4 regions of the Exiguobacterium sp. HSB13 genome follow, and region 1 is predicted to be linked to each of the others. Evidence: riboswitches for the same ligand, from Rfam matches in the RefSeq annotation. Region 1 holds a riboswitch; each other region holds the start of a gene.
What was found. A riboswitch is a leader RNA that binds a small molecule or an ion and turns the genes downstream of it on or off. The one in region 1 is predicted to bind thiamine pyrophosphate.
Positions count from the first base shown of each region.

Region 1 (4,211 bases):
TAATAATCGTGATTCAAATGTCTTTTCTCCAATTTTCAGCATGTTTATCCTCCTCCTACGAAATGAACGATTTCAAATGTGTCATTGTTCCGAACGACTGTCTGACCATACGCCGCGCGATCGATGATTTGTCGATTCTGTTCGACGATGACGAGCTTTTCTCCTAAGCCGAGTTGCGTGAGCATGTCTTCAATCGTTTCAATCTGTTCGATCGTGTGGTCATTGCCGTTAATCGTAATGTTCATCGGACTTCCTCCTTCTGAATCAACCGTAATGTATTTACCAAGACTTCCGCTGTCGCCGGTGCGAGTAAGATGCCATGCCGATGATGCCCTGTCGCTAGAAAGATCCGACGGGATGAATCGGCGACTCCGATATATGGTAAGCCGGACGCCGTTTGTGGTCGTACACCGGACCAGACTTCTTCGATGACCGCGTCACGAATCGGTGGATACAGTCGTTCTGCTGCTTGAAGCAGTGACGTGATCCCAGCGACACTGACACCGACCGTCTCGTCGCACGGCAATTCGGTCGCACCGATCAAAATTCGTCCGTCTGCTTTCGGTACGAGATAGACAGCGTCGTCAAACAGGATCGAGCGTAACGGCTGACCCGCGAGACGAACGGCGAGACATTCCCCTTTGACCCCATATGTGGCGATTGAAATACCAGCTGTATCGAGCAAGGCTTGCGACCCGCGTCCGGCAGCGACCGTCACCGTTCGTCCGGTCCATGTTCCCACGTTCGACTCGATCCTGATGAAGTCATCGCTCTCTTCGATGCATGCAACATCTACTTTTTCTTCGATTGGTACCCCACGCTTTCGTAAGGCATATATCAATGCAGTCGTCAGTCGTCGTGGATCGATTTGACCGACCGCCGGAAACAGATGCTCGCGCCCTTTACGTTTCAACAAAAACGGTTGTTCCCGGTACCCACAATCGATGCCAGTCTCACGCTCGAGGCGACGAGCAAGCAGCGGATACAGACGACGACTTCGCGCGGCAAGTACATGCAATTCCTCTCTGAGCTCGATGTCCGTCGCGAGCATACCGGCAGCCGCGCGACTCGTTCCTTGACCACCTGCTCCACGTTCTAGTACGACGACGGATTCATTCTGACAGGCGAGACCGTAAGCAAGCGTCAAACCGATGACTCCACCGCCGATGATGATGTGATCCGTCATACCCGTACCCCCTGGTAACTCAGAATGGCGGCGAGCGGATCCGTTTGACCGAGAATACCCGATAAGACGGCAATTCCGGTTGCACCGGTCGCTGCAATTTCAGGAATACGATCTGGGGTGATCCCACCAATCGCGATGACTGGTTTCGTCGTGAAGGTGACGACTTGCTTCAAGGCGTCAATCCCCCGCGGTGGCACGTCCGGCTTCGACGCTGTCGGATAAATATGACCGTACAGCAGGCGGTCGACTCCTTCCGCTTCTGCTGCCAGTGCCTCTGCTAGTGAATGGACCGATTTCCCGATGACGAGATTCGGAAAATGACGTCGCACATCACGGACACGCAAGGACCGGCGCGTCAACTGCACACCGATGCCTGCGACATGGGCGACATCGACCCGGTCATGGACCGTTAACTGCTCAGGCGAATACCCTTGCGCAAGGAGCGCGTCGATTAGATCAAGCAATTCTGCTGCCGACAAGTTCGATTCTCGTAGATGCAGCTGATCCGTATAAGGTTGAAGGGATTGAAAGGTCTTTATTTCGTCAAGCGGATGGATGGATCCCGTCGAAATCAGATGTAAACGCATCATGTTCTTCCTTTCCATACGAAAAAGGACCACTCCCAATGTTGAAGGGAGTGGTCCGAAAATGCGCTGAAGCGCTAAGGATATCTAGGGTTTCGAGCCACTTCCCTCCGCTAGTACGAACTAGATCAGGTTCAAAGGGTCCGGATACTTCCGTCTCAGTCTGCTGGGAGACTCCCCTAGTGTCTTTTCGTGTTTAATTGGCTTGCCCCATTAGTCTAGCATGAGTCGCTTCGCTTCGCTAGTCCTAGTTGAGCGCTTCCACTTGCTGAATCAGTTCCGATTTCGTTGGTCGCTGTTGCTCTTGGCTGTCGGCATACGTCTGCTTCAGCTTCAGGATGCGCATTACTTTGGCATCGAGCATCTCCGGCGTCAGCGTTTTGTCTTTGACGGCTTGCATCACTTCAGCATGGACCTTTGTGTAAGCACCTGCCTCTGAAAACATCGCCATATCAGCTCCGTTGACGAGCGACTGACGTGCCGCTTCTGCGAGACCATATTGTTTCGTGATCGCCCCCATGACGAGATCATCCGTGATGATGACACCGTTGAATCCGAGTTGTTGACGCAAGAGGTCAGTCAAGATCGGCTTTGAGAGCGAGGACGGATTCATATCGTCATACGCGGGATAGAGAATATGGGCGACCATCACCATCTCGGCGCCCTCTTGAATCGCTTCTTGGAACGGTAACAGCTCCGTCCGCTTCAATTCTTCCTTTGATGCCGTCACTTTCGGTAGCCCGACATGGGAATCGACACTCGTATTGCCGTGACCGGGAAAATGTTTGACGACCGGAATCGTTCCCGTCTCCTGCATCCCGTGCATCAGGGCCGTACCAAGCGTCGCGACGGTATTCGGATCAGCACTTAACGCACGGTCGCCGATGATCGGATTGTTCGGATTACTGTTGACGTCAAGGACCGGCGCGAAGTCCATGTTGAAGCCATAAAAACGTGACAAATGTCCGAGCGTACGTCCGACATCTTCCATTTTCACTTCATCTGCTCCTTGCGCCATCCGTTGACTCGTCGGTAGACGTAATCGTTGATCCGGTACCCGGCTGACGCGTCCGCCTTCTTCATCAATCCCGACGAACGCATACGGTTTTTGGTTCGTCTCTTGAATCGCACGCGTGAACGTCAAGAGTTGCTCTTCCGACGTAATGTTTCCGCCGAGCAATAAGACCCCGCCAATCGCATGCGTCTGTAACAATTTTCGGTCAGCTGCTGAAAGTTCCGTGCCGGCGACTCCGATGTAGAGCAGTTGATCGATCTTTTCTGACGTCGACATCGCTTTAAGTTGCTGCTTTAATCGTGCTTGTTGTCGTTCCTCTTTCGTTGGTTCAGGTTTCGGTTTCTTTTCTTCTGTCGGTTGCTTCGTTTCCGGTTGTGATGGTTTCGTTGGTTCCGTCGTCTCCTGCGCACACCCTGCAAGCAACAGACAACCGATCAGTACGGTTTTCTTCACAAAGGATCCTCGCTTCGCACACCATTGATCGAATAATAAACGGAAATCTCAGCGTTCAGGGATTGCGAGACCGAACAATATTTATCCTTTGATAACGAGATGGCGCGACGGACCTTATCTTCCGGGAGATCACCTTCGAGCCGGTAATGAATCGAGATCGACGTAAAACGCCGCGGATGGTCCTCTGCCCGTTCTCCTTCGATATCCATTTCGAAATGGGTGATCGTCAAGCGCATCTTCTCTAAAATCGAGACGATATCAATTCCTGTACAGCCGGCAACGGCATGTAGCAGCAGTTCAGTCGGTCGTGGCGCTTGGTTTTCGCCACCGTTTTCGGGTGCTGCGTCCATCGCCAGATGATGCCCTGATTCCGTCTGTCCACTAAACCCCATCTGTTTGTTCCATGTCACTGTCGCTTGCATCGTTTCCACTCCTTTATAAGTAGTCTTCTTCTGTAGTATACGCAAAAAACAGCAAGCCTGGAAATTCACACGCTATTTCGAATAATGGTTCTTTTCCCGAAATCTCGCTTTGCGATACCCGACGAAATCGTTTCATGCTATCCTGTTACTCATAGTTTCGCGCGCAAGCGCTAGAATTGAGGAATCATCCATGTCACCTACTACTCGTTTAAGTCGACGCGATTGGCTCTTGATCGCCACGTTGTCGCTCCTGACGTTCGTTCTCGGAACAAGCGAATTCGTCATCGTCGGGATCCTCGCTGAAATCTCCTCAGCCCTTGATATCACGATCGCAACAGCGGGTACACTCGTCTCAGCCTTTGCCATCTCCTTTGCAATCGGTACACCGATCGTCATGTCGCTAACCGGTCACCTGGAACGGCGTCGCCTGATCCTACGTCTCTTACTCGCCTGGGTCTTACTGAATCTTGCCAGTAGTTTTGCTCCAAGTTACGAAGTATTGCTCGCAACCCGCATTCTGACAGCCATCCTGACTGGTGTCTTGATCTCAC
Region 1 covers NZ_JBUZOM010000001.1:516,788-520,998, reverse strand. Annotated here, with positions in the region: gene ACZGCQ_RS02675 (thiazole synthase) at 1-42, opposite strand, end outside; gene thiS (sulfur carrier protein ThiS) at 45-245, opposite strand; gene ACZGCQ_RS02665 (FAD-dependent oxidoreductase) at 242-1,186, opposite strand; gene ACZGCQ_RS02660 (thiamine phosphate synthase) at 1,183-1,776, opposite strand; TPP riboswitch at 1,859-1,961, opposite strand; gene nagZ (beta-N-acetylhexosaminidase) at 2,018-3,238, opposite strand; gene ACZGCQ_RS02650 (OsmC family protein) at 3,235-3,660, opposite strand; gene ACZGCQ_RS02645 (MFS transporter) at 3,851-4,211, shown strand, end outside.

Region 2 (4,211 bases), 240 kb from region 1:
GTCGAGCAGGTAGCCATCCTTTTGTTCGAACGCATTCGTCGCTTCCGCATATCGCACGAGTAGTGCATCGAGATCATCTGGTGCTGTCGCCATCATTTGCTCCAACTGTTGCATCCGAGAACGAATCGCGAGAATGTCTGCAAACGCTGTCCAAAGGACGTCGAGTCCGGTCATCGTCTCACTATAAACAGGAAGTTGTTCCAAGTAGCCGATCGTCAAACCGCTCTTTTGATAGATGACACCACCGTCCGGTTGCTCGAGGCGAGCAAGCAAGCGGAGTAATGTCGTTTTGCCACTCCCGTTTCGTCCAATCAGACCGACGCGGTCGTGTTCGTTTAAGAAGAGGGAAACGTCCGCTAAGATCGTCTCGCCTCCGAATTGTTTAGTCAGGTGTTGAATGTCGCAAATCATCATAATCAATTGTTCCTTTCGCGCGCATCAAAAAAAGGAGAGCGCAAACAGCACTCTCCCTAACGTGTGAAAGATGCGCTTTGCTGTATTTTTCATTCATGAAGTTCTAAAAAAGGACAGACGGGTGCCTTAGAACGCCATTCCATGAAAAATCGCGCGCAACAGATACAATTGTTCCATCAACCAGTGTTTGCACGCGGCAAAGTCCATCTTTTCACACCACCTTTCGTTTCAGATACATCTAGTCTACTACTATTTTTTCAGTTGCGGAAGTCTGAATTATTTGAACACGCCAGCAATCGAGCTGAAGAAGTCACTTAACCCATCGAATAATTTAGCGAAGAATCCTTTTGTCTCTTCTGAGGTTGCGAACGCGTGGATGTCTTGTCCCGCATTTTTCAATCCACTCTCGATTTGTCCCCAGTTGATGTTCGCTTGCTCCATTTGATTGAACAGATTCGTCAACCGGTCCATTTGTGCGTCAGACAACTGGATATTGTTATTTTGAATGACTTGGACGATCAGGTTTTCGATCTCGACTTTGGTTTCCGGTTTTTGATTGGCGATCTCAGCCTTGATCTCATTCATCAAGTCAGCGACCTTATCCGTGCCGACCGTTTTCCCGACGTCTGATGTGACTGATAATTCTTGCTGTGCTAGATCCTTGCGTTCGTCACTTAACTTAATTCCGGTCTCGGCAGAAGTTTGATCGTACGCTTTCATAATTCCCGTCAGGGCCGATGTCCCGGTGACCTTGTAGGGAGAAGTGATCGTGATGTCGGCATCTTTGACACCTGCTGTGACGAGAGCGTTGAGATACATATCCTTTGTCACCCATGTGATATTCTCCGTCGAGACGGAGAGTCCATCGCCTTTTTCCGTCAGTTCGATCTTAGCCGACGAATACATATTGCCACCTTTTTGCGACTGTGGAATGTTTTTCCCGAGATATTTTTCTTCGTCTGCAGAAGTTGCGATGATCGGCGTGATGCCTTCCGGTGCATTGAGACGGGAAAGCACCCATGCTTTATCCTTTGCCCCGAGCGACTCCCCGAGTGTGATGATCGTCTGATCGACGACTTGTTCGGCAGATGCGGCTGTCGGAAGTAAAAGAGCAGAAGCGATAACGGCTGATGCCATGATTTTTGTTGGTGTATGCATAATGAAGTCCTCCAATTGTAAGTAACAGAATGAATTATAGTATCAGGTACTAAAGTTAGTGTACGGGAACGATGTCTGTTCGGAATCGGTCTGCAGATGGAGACGGCATCCGTCTTCTGACACTCCATAGTATAGCGAAAAGGGGACAACTTGACTTCCGTTTTCAGCATGCTATAGTGAATTTGAATCGAATAATGACCACTAGGGGAGTCAGTAGGCTGACTGAGACGAACGAAGACGTTCGGACCCTTTGAACCTGATTAAGTTCGTACTTACGGAGGGAAGTGGCGTCAAGTCTTGTTCTTCTTGCGCCATGCCCGTGTGTTTCGGGGTGGTGTTTTTTCGTTTCATACCAAACGAGGAGGATGAGATCATGACATTTACACAAGAAATCAAACAAGCGGCACAAGCGTATTGGGATAGTAGTTTTACGCACCCATTCGTTCAAGGAATCGGAGAGGGGACGTTACCGCTCTCGAAATTCCGGCATTACGTCATGCAAGATGCCTACTACTTAAAACACTTTGCGAAGATACAGGCGAGAGCAGCGTCAAAAGCAGACGACTTCGCGACAATCGCGACGCTTGCCGAGCACGCGACTTCAACTTACGAGGCAGAACTAAGTTTACATCAATCATTTTTTGAGCCGCTCGGTATTACGGCAGCAGACCTTGAAGCATTCGAACCGGCACCGACAGCATATGCGTACGTCTCGCACATGCATCATGCAAGCGAAGGGACACTCGGTGAGACGATTGCTGCCATCTTGCCATGTTACTGGTTGTATTACGAAGTCGGGCAACAATTACTGACATGTACACCGGAAGAAAAAATCTATCAGCAATGGATCGACACGTATAGCTCGGAATGGTTTGAAAAGGTCGTCCTTGAACAGATTGCAAGGCTTGATGCGCTGGCGGAGCAAGCGAGCCCGACGGAACGCGAGCGGATGAAACGTCATTTCGTGACGAGTTGTTACTATGAGTTACTCTTCTGGCATATGGGGTGGACGGAAGAGACGTTTGCGTCGGTTTACGAAACGATTCCGGCACGAGCAGTATCTTCTTGAATCGCTAGATGGTAGAATTAGGAATACCATCTAGCGAAAGTAGGGATTGGAATGGAAATCATCGTCATCGCACTCGTGATCCTCGCGGCCTATGTCGTGCAACAGGTGCTCGGAAAAGTAAAAGTGAGATTTGTTGGGTACATCATTCCCATCTTGATGGCGGTGTACGGAACATATGCTACGATTCAGAATTTTCAGGGGTTGCTTCAGTTCGGTTTTACAACGGGGAGAACTATCGCGACTGTCCTGGTCGTCGTCCTCTACGCTTCGTTGACTTATTCACTTCATCGTGTCTACGAGCGTGCGAAAGCAGAAGCCGAATCTGCATATCCATCATTAAAAGACCGAGGCATCCTTTAAGGAGCTTCGGTCTTTTGGTGTATCACGTCATCATTTCTTCCAGTTTTTAAAGCCGTCACCGAATTTAAGATGCAGTTGATCGGTAAAGACACCGTTCTGAAAGACTGGTACATCAACGGGTAAAGTGCCTTGCGGTTTGAACGTTCCGAAGATCGCTCGGATACCTGCCGGAAGGTTCGGTCCCGCTGATTTCAGATTGCCTGCTTCAGAGTCTGGACCGTTCGGATCCCCTTTAAAACCATAGACGAGGACGTGTGCCGGTGCATCCGGTTGAACGGCGACATCATATGGATTACGGAGACTGAGTAGGACGGATGGTGTGTCTGTTTGTTTCGCATAGCGGAAGATCGAAGCCGGAATCGCTTGTTCTGGTGAGGTAGGCAGTAGTTTAGCACTCGTATTGACGTTTGAGCCGACGATGATGTAATCTGCTACATCAATTTGTGCCCGTAGTGTCGGGTTTTGGTCGAGCGGTAGCGTAGTAGCCGAGTAATTCGCTGTCGTCACACGCCAGTTCCGATTCTTCGGTAGGGAAGCAATCGTCTTTTTCATGCTGTCCGTCTGATCCGCCGCAGGGGCGATCACAAGGACGTTGGCATTCTTTTTCGGTTTGAATGGTAATGTCCGCTGATCATTTTTCACGAGTGTGACGGCGGCTTCCGTCATCGCACGTTCTTTTGCTTTATGCTCTGGACTACCGACGATTTGGTTCGCTTGCGCGATTTTTTCAGCTAGTGATGTCGTGTCAGTCGTACCGTTCCAAATTCCGCGCTCTGCCTTCAGCGTCAGAATCCGTTCAACCGACTGATCGATCCGTTCCTCTGAAAGGCGACCGTCTTTGACCGCCGCAATCACGTCCTTGAAAATCTGGTCGAGCTTTTCGACATCTTGCTCGGAACGAAGAATCGTCGGCATGAGCGCGATGTCGACACCGGCGTCAAACGTCTTTAAGACGGCTTCTGATTCCGTGAAGTTATCAACGATCGCCTGCATGTTCAACGCGTCCGTGATGACGATGCCATCGTAACCGAGTTTTTCGCGTAGCACACCGGTGATGACGTCATCCGACAACGTAGCAGGTAAAGGGAAGGTACCGCTTTTCGACGTGACGACTTCAGGTTCGATTTGTGGCATTCCGATGTGTCCCGTCATGATCATATCGATATCTTCAGCAATGGCTCGTTTGAATGGAACGAGCTCGACTTGTTCT
Region 2 covers NZ_JBUZOM010000001.1:277,967-282,177, forward strand. Annotated here, with positions in the region: gene abc-f (ribosomal protection-like ABC-F family protein) at 1-411, opposite strand, end outside; gene ACZGCQ_RS01435 (DUF1002 domain-containing protein) at 691-1,572, opposite strand; TPP riboswitch at 1,766-1,872, shown strand; gene tenA (thiaminase II) at 1,946-2,641, shown strand; gene ACZGCQ_RS01445 (hypothetical protein) at 2,693-3,001, shown strand; gene ACZGCQ_RS01450 (glycoside hydrolase family 3 protein) at 3,032-4,211, opposite strand, start outside.
Region 2: it holds a riboswitch for thiamine pyrophosphate, as region 1 does, so the genes downstream of both, tenA (thiaminase II) here and ACZGCQ_RS02660 (thiamine phosphate synthase) in region 1, are expected to answer to the same signal.

Region 3 (4,211 bases), on a different contig from region 1:
ACGGATATACGTTCCATAACGGAATTGACTTTGGTGGTCCAGTCGGTACGCCGATCGTGGCAGCTGCAACAGGTACAGTCATTACAGCATCAGGTGGCGGACCTTACGGAAATCATGTCATGATCGCTCACCAATTGAACGGGAAGACATATACGACAGTATATGCTCACATGAGTTCACTCAATGTTCATGCTGGTCAACGTGTCAGCCAAGGTCAACAAATTGGCGCGCTAGGTAGTACAGGAAATTCAACAGGACCACACCTACACTTCGAAATCCATGTCGGTGGGTATAGCTATAGTGCAACTGGTCCAGCTAACTCAGTCAATCCATTATCAATGCTTTAATCGTAAAAGAATCGTTGCATATGCAACGGTTCTTTTTTTTGTCATTTTCAAAAAACAAATCATATATTACAAAAAACCGTTTTCATTTGAAATGTAAATGAAATTTTTTTGAAACGATTACGGTGCTATAATCTATTTCAGATATGAGAGAAACTTGAATACTATAATAAAATATGAAAAAACATAAGTGAGGAAAACGATATATGCTAAAAAAACTAATTTCTACCATTGTTTTAGGAGCATTACTTATAACAGGAACACAACCGATTGCAGCAGCGACAATTAAAGAAAAAAAGGCTGAGAATGCCGCTGAACAACGTAAACTTGAAAAAGCAATCAAAAAACAAGAAGCTAAAATCTCAAAAGAGCAACGTCAAATCAATCAAATTGACGCAGCAATCAATGAAAAGATTTTCCAAGTCTCCGAAAAAAATAAACAAATTGAACAGTTGAACGTTCGAATCGATGAGTTAAAGGCAGACATCGTCCGTTACGAAGAAATGTTACAGAAACAGGAAGAACTACTCGGTGATCGTTTGCGTGTTTTCCAAGAAAACGATGGAAACTCGATTAAATGGGAAGAAGTCATTTTCGGATCGAAAGATTTAGGTGATTTATTTAGCCGTGTCATGGCGGGGAAAAAAATCGCTGAGCAAGACGATAAAATGATTTCGGATTACATCGCTACGCAACAAAAATTAGCAGAAGCAAAACAAGCGCTCGTTGAGAAAAAAGCGGAGCAAATGCAGGAAAAGAAAGTATTGATTGAACAAAAGAAAGCGTTAAAGCTTCAAATGAAAGAACGTAGTGCTACGCTGAAGAAATTACGAAAAGGGAAGACGAAGTTCACGACAGAACTGTTAGACGCAAAAGAACTTCAAGCGACTCTCGAAGCGCAAGAACGTGCAATTGCGGCAGCAAAGGCAGCCGCTAAAGCAGCGGCTGAAAAAGCAGCAGCGGAGAAAGCAGCAGCTGAAAAAGCCGCTAAAGCGAATGCTCAAGCAGCAAAACAAACAGGTAAGAGTTCGGAATCAACTGGTTCCGTTGCCCCGCCCGTTGTTTCGAGTGGAGGAAAATTCGTTCGACCGTCTTCTGGTGGAGTGTCACAAGGATTCGGACCAGCAAGCGGTGCGAATGGTTACACGTTCCACAACGGTGTTGATTTCAGTGGTTCGGTCGGGTCTCCAATCGTCGCGGCAGCAGCTGGAACGGTCATCACAGCATCAGGTGGTGGACCTTACGGCAATCATGTCATGATCTCTCACTTCCTAGATGGACAAGTGTACACGACCGTCTACGCACATATGAGTTCATTATCGGTTCGTGCAGGGCAAACGGTCTCTCAAGGTCAGCAAGTCGGGACACTTGGTAGTACAGGAAATTCAACAGGACCACACTTACATTTCGAACTACATGTCGGAGGCTATCAATACAGTGCTTCTTCTCCTCTAAATGCAGTCAATCCATTGGCATATCTGTAATCAAAACGGGCTTCGGCTCGTTTTTTTTTCTTCTCTATGCTACAGTTAAGGCGAAACGAATACTTGAGCAACTAGGGGAGCTGGAGGAATCCGGCTGAGAGGAAAACCAATCTGTTTTCGACCCTATTACCTGAACTGGATAATACCAGCGTAGGAAAGTTGAGCCGAACGGATACCGGAATGCGTGTATAACGCTTTCGTATAGCGTCGACTGCTTTTTTACAGCGGTCGGCGCTTTTTTGTTGGTCACGACTCCCTTACATTGCTCGATGGGAAGGTGAAAAGAACATGAAACATGTACTGACGATTGCGGGATCCGACTCCGGTGGTGGAGCTGGGATTCAAGCAGATTTAAAAACATTTTCGGCTTTAGGCGTTTATGGAATGAGCGTACTGACAGCCGTCACAGCGCAAAATACGTTGGGAGTTCAAGCAGTGGAAGAGTTATCCCCAGAAATCGTAGATGCCCAGTTAACGTCGATTTTTTCAGACATTCGTGTCGATGCGATCAAAATCGGAATGGTCTCGAATGCGCAGACGATTCGTGTCATTGCTACACATCTCCGTAAACAAACAGTCCCTATTATATTAGATCCCGTCATGGTCGCTAAAGGCGGTCATGCCCTATTGCGGACGGAAGCTGAACAAGCATTGATTTCAGAACTTTTACCACTTGCGACACTCGTCACACCGAATTTACCGGAAGCAGAGCGTTTAACAGGACGATCGGTCACCAATCTAGAGGAAATGCGACTGGCGATGCATCAATTGGCTACACAGACAGGTGCAGTATTACTAAAAGGTGGACATCTCTCAGGAGCTGCGACGGATTTGTTGTTTGATGGGGAAGTGGAACACCGCTTCACATCGGAACGATTAGACAATCAACATACTCATGGTACTGGTTGTACCTTATCCGCAGCTATTGCAGCGCGGATGGCGCTTGGAGAAGATTTACAAGATAGTGTACGACAGGCGAAAAACTATGTCACGGAGGCAATTCGTCATGGATTTGCTCTCGGACAAGGTATTGGACCGACACATCATTTTCATTCACTTTGGAGGGATGCACATGTTTACGACCATTCTTGAACACAAACCACTCATTCACCATCTGACGAACACGGTGACGATCAACGACTGCGCAAACGTCACACTCGCTGTTGGAGCATCCCCCGTCATGGCAGAAGACATTCGTGAAGTAGAAGAGATGGTTAGACTCGCGCAAGCTCTTGTCTTAAACATTGGTACGATCGATGCAGACATGCAAGCAGCTCAACGACTCGCAGTCCGTGAAGCGGGACGTTTGAATGTCCCAATCGTTCTTGATCCCGTAGGAGCAGGAGCAACGACATTACGTACTGCTTTTTCCAAAGAACTCATTGATCTCGGGTGTACGGTCATTAAAGGAAATGCTTCTGAAATCAAGACGTTACTTGGGGAAGACGGACGAACTAAGGGAGTCGATGCTGCGGGAGATGCAATGATGGATCGAGAAAGTATTCGCGTATTCGCTCGCAAACACAAATCTGTCCTCGTCGTGACAGGTCCGAACGACTACATTACGGATGGAACGCGCGAAATGGAATTACATGTAGGAACACCGCGTCTAGGAGACATCACGGGTACGGGCTGTATGACGGCCTCCTTGATTGCGAGCTTCCTCGGTGCAGGATATACGGCATTTGAGGCGGCTGTCCACGGGACATTTGTCATGGGAAAAGCAGGGGAACAAGCAGCCTCCGCGCAAGGTCTTGGTGATTTTAAACGAGAGTTGTTCAATGCCATCAGCCTTATGACGGAGCAAGACCTGGTGGAGGTGACAGAACGTGTCAATTGATTACTCCATCTATGCAGTGACGGATCGTCGGTACCATCCTGGAGTCGCGATCGATACGGTCGTTGAGGAAGCCATTTTAGGTGGTGCAACAATCGTGCAATTACGGGAAAAAACAGCGCAAGGAAAGGAATTCTTCGATCAGGCAGTTCGGTTAAAAGCACTCACGGATCGCTACGATGTTCCTTTGATCATCAATGATCGGATCGATATCGCGTTACTCGTCGGAGCTGGTTTGCATATCGGACAAGAAGACATTCCTTTAACCGCAGCACGTCGCCTTTTACCAGATGCTGTGATTGGCGTATCAGTAGCGACCGTTGCACAAGCGATTGAAGCAGAACGAGACGGAGCCTCTTATTTAGGGGTGGGTTCTCTATTTGCGACGTCATCCAAAGCGGACGCTGATTCCATGTCGCATACGATGCTTCAGGCGATTCGGGAAGCCGTACGATTACCTCTAATCGGTATTGGTGGAATCACAGCAACGAATGTCTCCTCTCTGCCCATCCCGCTGGAAGGGTATGCCGTCATCTCAGAGATTTT
Region 3 covers NZ_JBUZOM010000004.1:101,057-105,267, forward strand. Annotated here, with positions in the region: gene ACZGCQ_RS15335 (murein hydrolase activator EnvC family protein) at 1-347, shown strand, start outside; gene ACZGCQ_RS15340 (murein hydrolase activator EnvC family protein) at 551-1,828, shown strand; TPP riboswitch at 1,892-2,002, shown strand; gene thiD (bifunctional hydroxymethylpyrimidine kinase/phosphomethylpyrimidine kinase) at 2,117-2,920, shown strand; gene thiM (hydroxyethylthiazole kinase) at 2,901-3,668, shown strand; gene thiE (thiamine phosphate synthase) at 3,658-4,211, shown strand, end outside.
Region 3: it holds a riboswitch for thiamine pyrophosphate, as region 1 does, so the genes downstream of both, thiD (bifunctional hydroxymethylpyrimidine kinase/phosphomethylpyrimidine kinase) here and ACZGCQ_RS02660 (thiamine phosphate synthase) in region 1, are expected to answer to the same signal.

Region 4 (4,211 bases), 440 kb from region 1:
CATAGGCGAAGCGAGGAGATACCTTCGCCTGATGGATCAAGCTCATCACAAATCGGGTCGCATCGGTCGTCGTGACGAAAGCGAGACTTAAACAGACGAACGCTGCCATTCGTAAGGCAAGTAACCAGCCGTGCATGACGCTTTCCGACGTGACATGAAACCAACCGAACGACCAGAGGGTATTCGTACCTTTGCCGAAAGCCGCCATCATCCAAAACGTTAGCAGGAACAACAGACTGTACGGCGCAAGGCGTTTTAAGAAATCCATCGGTGTCCATCCAGAGAGGAGTAGCAACGCGATAGCAAAACTTAGGAATACCAACGTCTTGATCCAGTCGTTCGTTGCGATTAGGGCAAACATGATCAAAAACAATCCGCTCCCCTTGATGACAGGATTGAGTTTAGCGAACGGTGACGCGTTCGTCTGCATTGCGCTTCACCTCCTGGAATTGGTACGAAAGCGGACGTTGTAGCTGACAGCGTTCGAGTAACGGAACGTCAGCGAACAACTCGTTCGGATACCCGTCAAAAGCAATCCGTCCTTGCTCCATGACGAGGACACGATTTGCGTACCGGGCGACGAGTTCCATATCATGCGTTGCCATGACGAGTGTCGTTCCGTTTTGTTGCTCCGTCAACAACTGCTCCATTAAACGCCGCGTCGTCAACCCGTCCTGTCCGAACGTCGGTTCATCGAGCAGTAACAAATCCTTCGTCTGCCCGAGTATCGTCGCGACGCTGAGTCGTCGTTGCTGCCCCGTACTGAGTGCTAGCGGTGACTGTTGTTTGACGGATGCAAGTTCCAGCCGTTCGAGCAATTTTGCGCGCTCATCACTCGTCGCTGCTCGGTGACTCCAGTCGATTTCCGCTTCGACTGTCAGCTTGAGAAACTGCAGATCCGGTTGTTGAAAGACATAGCCGACGTGCTCATAAAAGCGTCGCCGGGAGTAACGATGAGCCGGACGTTCCTGGAATCGATATGTTCCACGATGGGGGAGCAATCGACCGAGTGTTGCAAGTAACGTACTTTTTCCGGAGCCGTTTGCCCCGAGCAACATCACCCATTCTCCTGTCTGTAAGGAAAACGTCGCATCGGTCAGCGGATATGGTTGTTTCGATGACAATTCGTGAACACTTAACAAAGGAAGTCCCGTTGTAGTGATAGGAGGCGTGACATAGAGTCGTGCTGCTTGCGGTCCATCCGCTGGTAACGTCTCTAGCGTATACGGATACAAAGAGGGAACAGCGATGCCTTTTGATTGAAGCTCCGTATAAGCCTGTGGAAACAAATCCCGTGGGTGCGCGGTCTCAGTCACGGACCCGTCCTCGAGTAAGACGATCTGGTCGACGTATGGTAAACAGACATCGAGTTGGTGCTCAATCAAGACAATCGTTAAATCGTGTTCTTTCTGAATTCGAAAAATCAATTCCATCAACTCGTGTTGTCCGATCGGATCAATCTGAGCCGTTGGTTCATCAAGTAATAAGATTGTCGGCTCAAGTGCAAGGACCGCGGCAAGCGCTAGGCGCTGTTTCATCCCACCCGATAGACTTGCGATCGCTGTCGAGAAGGGGAGGGGGAGACCGACAAGTGTGAGTAAGCGTTCCATTCGTTCATCCATCTCCGCGTGTGGAATCGACCGGTTTTCTAAACTAAAGGCGATTTCCCGTCCGATCGTTTCCATGCAGAACTGTTCTTCTGGATTTTGGAATAAGACTCCGACCGAACCGGACCGGGTAACGGTTCCAGTTTGTTCGACTTCAATCGTCTCCGGTGTCAGTCCGGCTAAGGCATGAAGTAGTGTCGTCTTGCCACTCCCGCTTCGTCCAAGCAGAAGGGTCGTACCTTGCTCGATCGTTAGCGATACATGATCGAGCACCGGCTTCATCTGACCCGGATAGCGGATGCTGAGGTCGTCGACAGTAATCATGCGACTTCCCGTTTCGCACGTCCTGCTGCAAACCCGTTCAAGACACCGGTCGCAACAAGACGACGGACGAGAATCGCTGCGAGCAAGCCGCCGAGTAATGCACCACTGATCAATTGTAAGCCAGTTGTCGCAAGCAACGTCGTCGTCGTGTAGTAACCGAATCCGTTCGCGATCAGACTGTAGACGATACTACCAACTGCAGCACCGACGCCCGACAACATCAATGTCCAGGTATCATAACGGCGGTAACGTGTCATGGCGAAGACGAGTTCCGCACCAAGTCCTTGGCAGACCCCGATCAATAGAGCAGATAAGCCGAAGTGGCTTCCCGTAAACAGTTCGACGGTCGCCGCGACGACTTCTGCGATCAGGGCAGCACCTGGTTTTTGAATGATTGCTGCGACAAGCGGACTTGCGATGATCCAGATCCCAAACATCCAGTTGGCACCGACTGGTCCGAAGATTGCAGACATCGGTAACCAGAGTGTTGACCAACCGAGATAGATGACGCCGCAAGCCACGGCGAGCATCATCATGACCATGATTTCTTTCATCTTCCAGTGTTTCATCAAATACGTCCTCCTTTAAATGGGGGAGACGCCAAAAAAGACCGCCCTCCGTAAAAAAGAGAGCGGTCCTCAGAAAAACTGCGCGCAGCAGGAGTCATTGGATGTGATCGCTCCACTTTCCTACGCTAGTATGAACTAGATCAGGTTCGAAGGGTCCGAAGTGAATCGTCTCAGCCAAATGGGCTCCCCTAGTGGATATAGTGAATAGTTGATACGCTGTTCACTTTAGGCAATCCAGCGTCTATTGTCAAGACACAAAAAAACGATACGCCACGAAGGGCGTATCGCTGAACAACTTATTTGTTGTCTTCGTTCTCTTCTGTTGTTTCTTCTGAAGACTCTTCTGTTGCTTCCGCTTCGTTGTCTTCACCAGCTTCAGCTTGCGCCTCTGCTTCCGCTTCTTCGATTTCCTCAAGATCTTGTTCAAGCGTTGATTCGACGACAGCTGCGACTTGAATGTCGCCTTCTGTGACGATACGGAAATCTTTTTGTTCCGGAAGATCAGCTACAGAAATCGAATCACCGATTTCGAGGTTCGTGACGTCGACTTCGACGTTCTCTGGTAATTTATCTGGTGTTGCTGCAACTGTTACTTTAAAGAGTGTTTGTGATAGGAATCCACCGACTTTAGCGCCAGCTGCTTCCCCAACGAGTACGATGTCTGCTTCGACTTCTGTCTCTTCATCCATTTTGACGGCGATGAATTCGACGTGGTCGATTGTTGGTGTGAAGACATCCATATCACGACGGTTGATCAGAACGTTAACGTTCTTGCCATCTAATTTTAGTGAAATCAAGACGTTTTCACCGTTTTCACGGATAATCTTGATGAGTTCTTTTTCTTCGAATGCGATTGGCGTACTTTCCACTTTGTAACCATACACGACACCAAGAGCTTTTCCTTCATGACGTAATTGTTTACGGAGTGAGCGTGGACGTACCTCGCGTTTTTCGACTGTTAATTTAACTGACATGTTCATTTCCCCCTTGAATTTGGTATAGCCCTCAAAAGGTAATGAATGTAGGAGCAGGACAAGTCCTGAACAATTTAAATATGCTAAGACAATCGGTTTCAGACTCGCTTTGAATCTGACGCTTTCGTGACTTTGCATTTCTCTCCCAGGTCATTACGCTGATATTGAGAAACATGTGTGAGTAAGTCACCGGTTTGATGCGGTGCTATTGAGTTTATACCCCTATGTTTTAAATCCTCAAACCTCTTTTTTTATTTTTTTAAAGTCGAAAGACCTCCAAACCGCTTGAAATCAAGGGTTGAGAGGTCTTTCATTTTTCTCGTTTTTTAAGATGATGCGTTGGTTTTCACGGATCAAAACACGGACGAGACGTTCGATTTGCCGCATCGTCGTCTGTCCCATCGTCGAAATTTGAAGCCACTGATTGCGAACGAGATAGTCACTTTCATATTGAACGTGATAGCCCTGGATCCGGAGAGCATCTCCTAAGTCGGTTGCCGACGGATGGACAATCGTCAGGATTCCCGGCGCCTGTGCCTCTTGAGTCGCAAGAAGTTGAAAACCAGTCGCGCGAACGGCTTGTTCGAGATAGGTCATCTTGATTGCGGCTTGATCGAGATCGAGGGCATCCAGTGCTGCCTGACAAGCAAGTAACAGGTTCGAGGAACCGGAGAAAGCGACACCTTCCATATAGAGCCCGAGATCCAGATAACGTGGAATACGCGGAGAAGGTAGGA
Region 4 covers NZ_JBUZOM010000001.1:951,848-956,058, reverse strand. Annotated here, with positions in the region: gene ACZGCQ_RS05160 (energy-coupling factor transporter transmembrane component T family protein) at 1-430, opposite strand, end outside; gene ACZGCQ_RS05155 (ABC transporter ATP-binding protein) at 402-1,931, opposite strand; gene ACZGCQ_RS05150 (ECF transporter S component) at 1,928-2,500, opposite strand; TPP riboswitch at 2,601-2,700, opposite strand; gene ACZGCQ_RS05145 (50S ribosomal protein L25/general stress protein Ctc) at 2,797-3,474, opposite strand; gene ACZGCQ_RS05140 (GNAT family N-acetyltransferase) at 3,766-4,211, opposite strand, start outside.
Region 4: it holds a riboswitch for thiamine pyrophosphate, as region 1 does, so the genes downstream of both, ACZGCQ_RS05150 (ECF transporter S component) here and ACZGCQ_RS02660 (thiamine phosphate synthase) in region 1, are expected to answer to the same signal.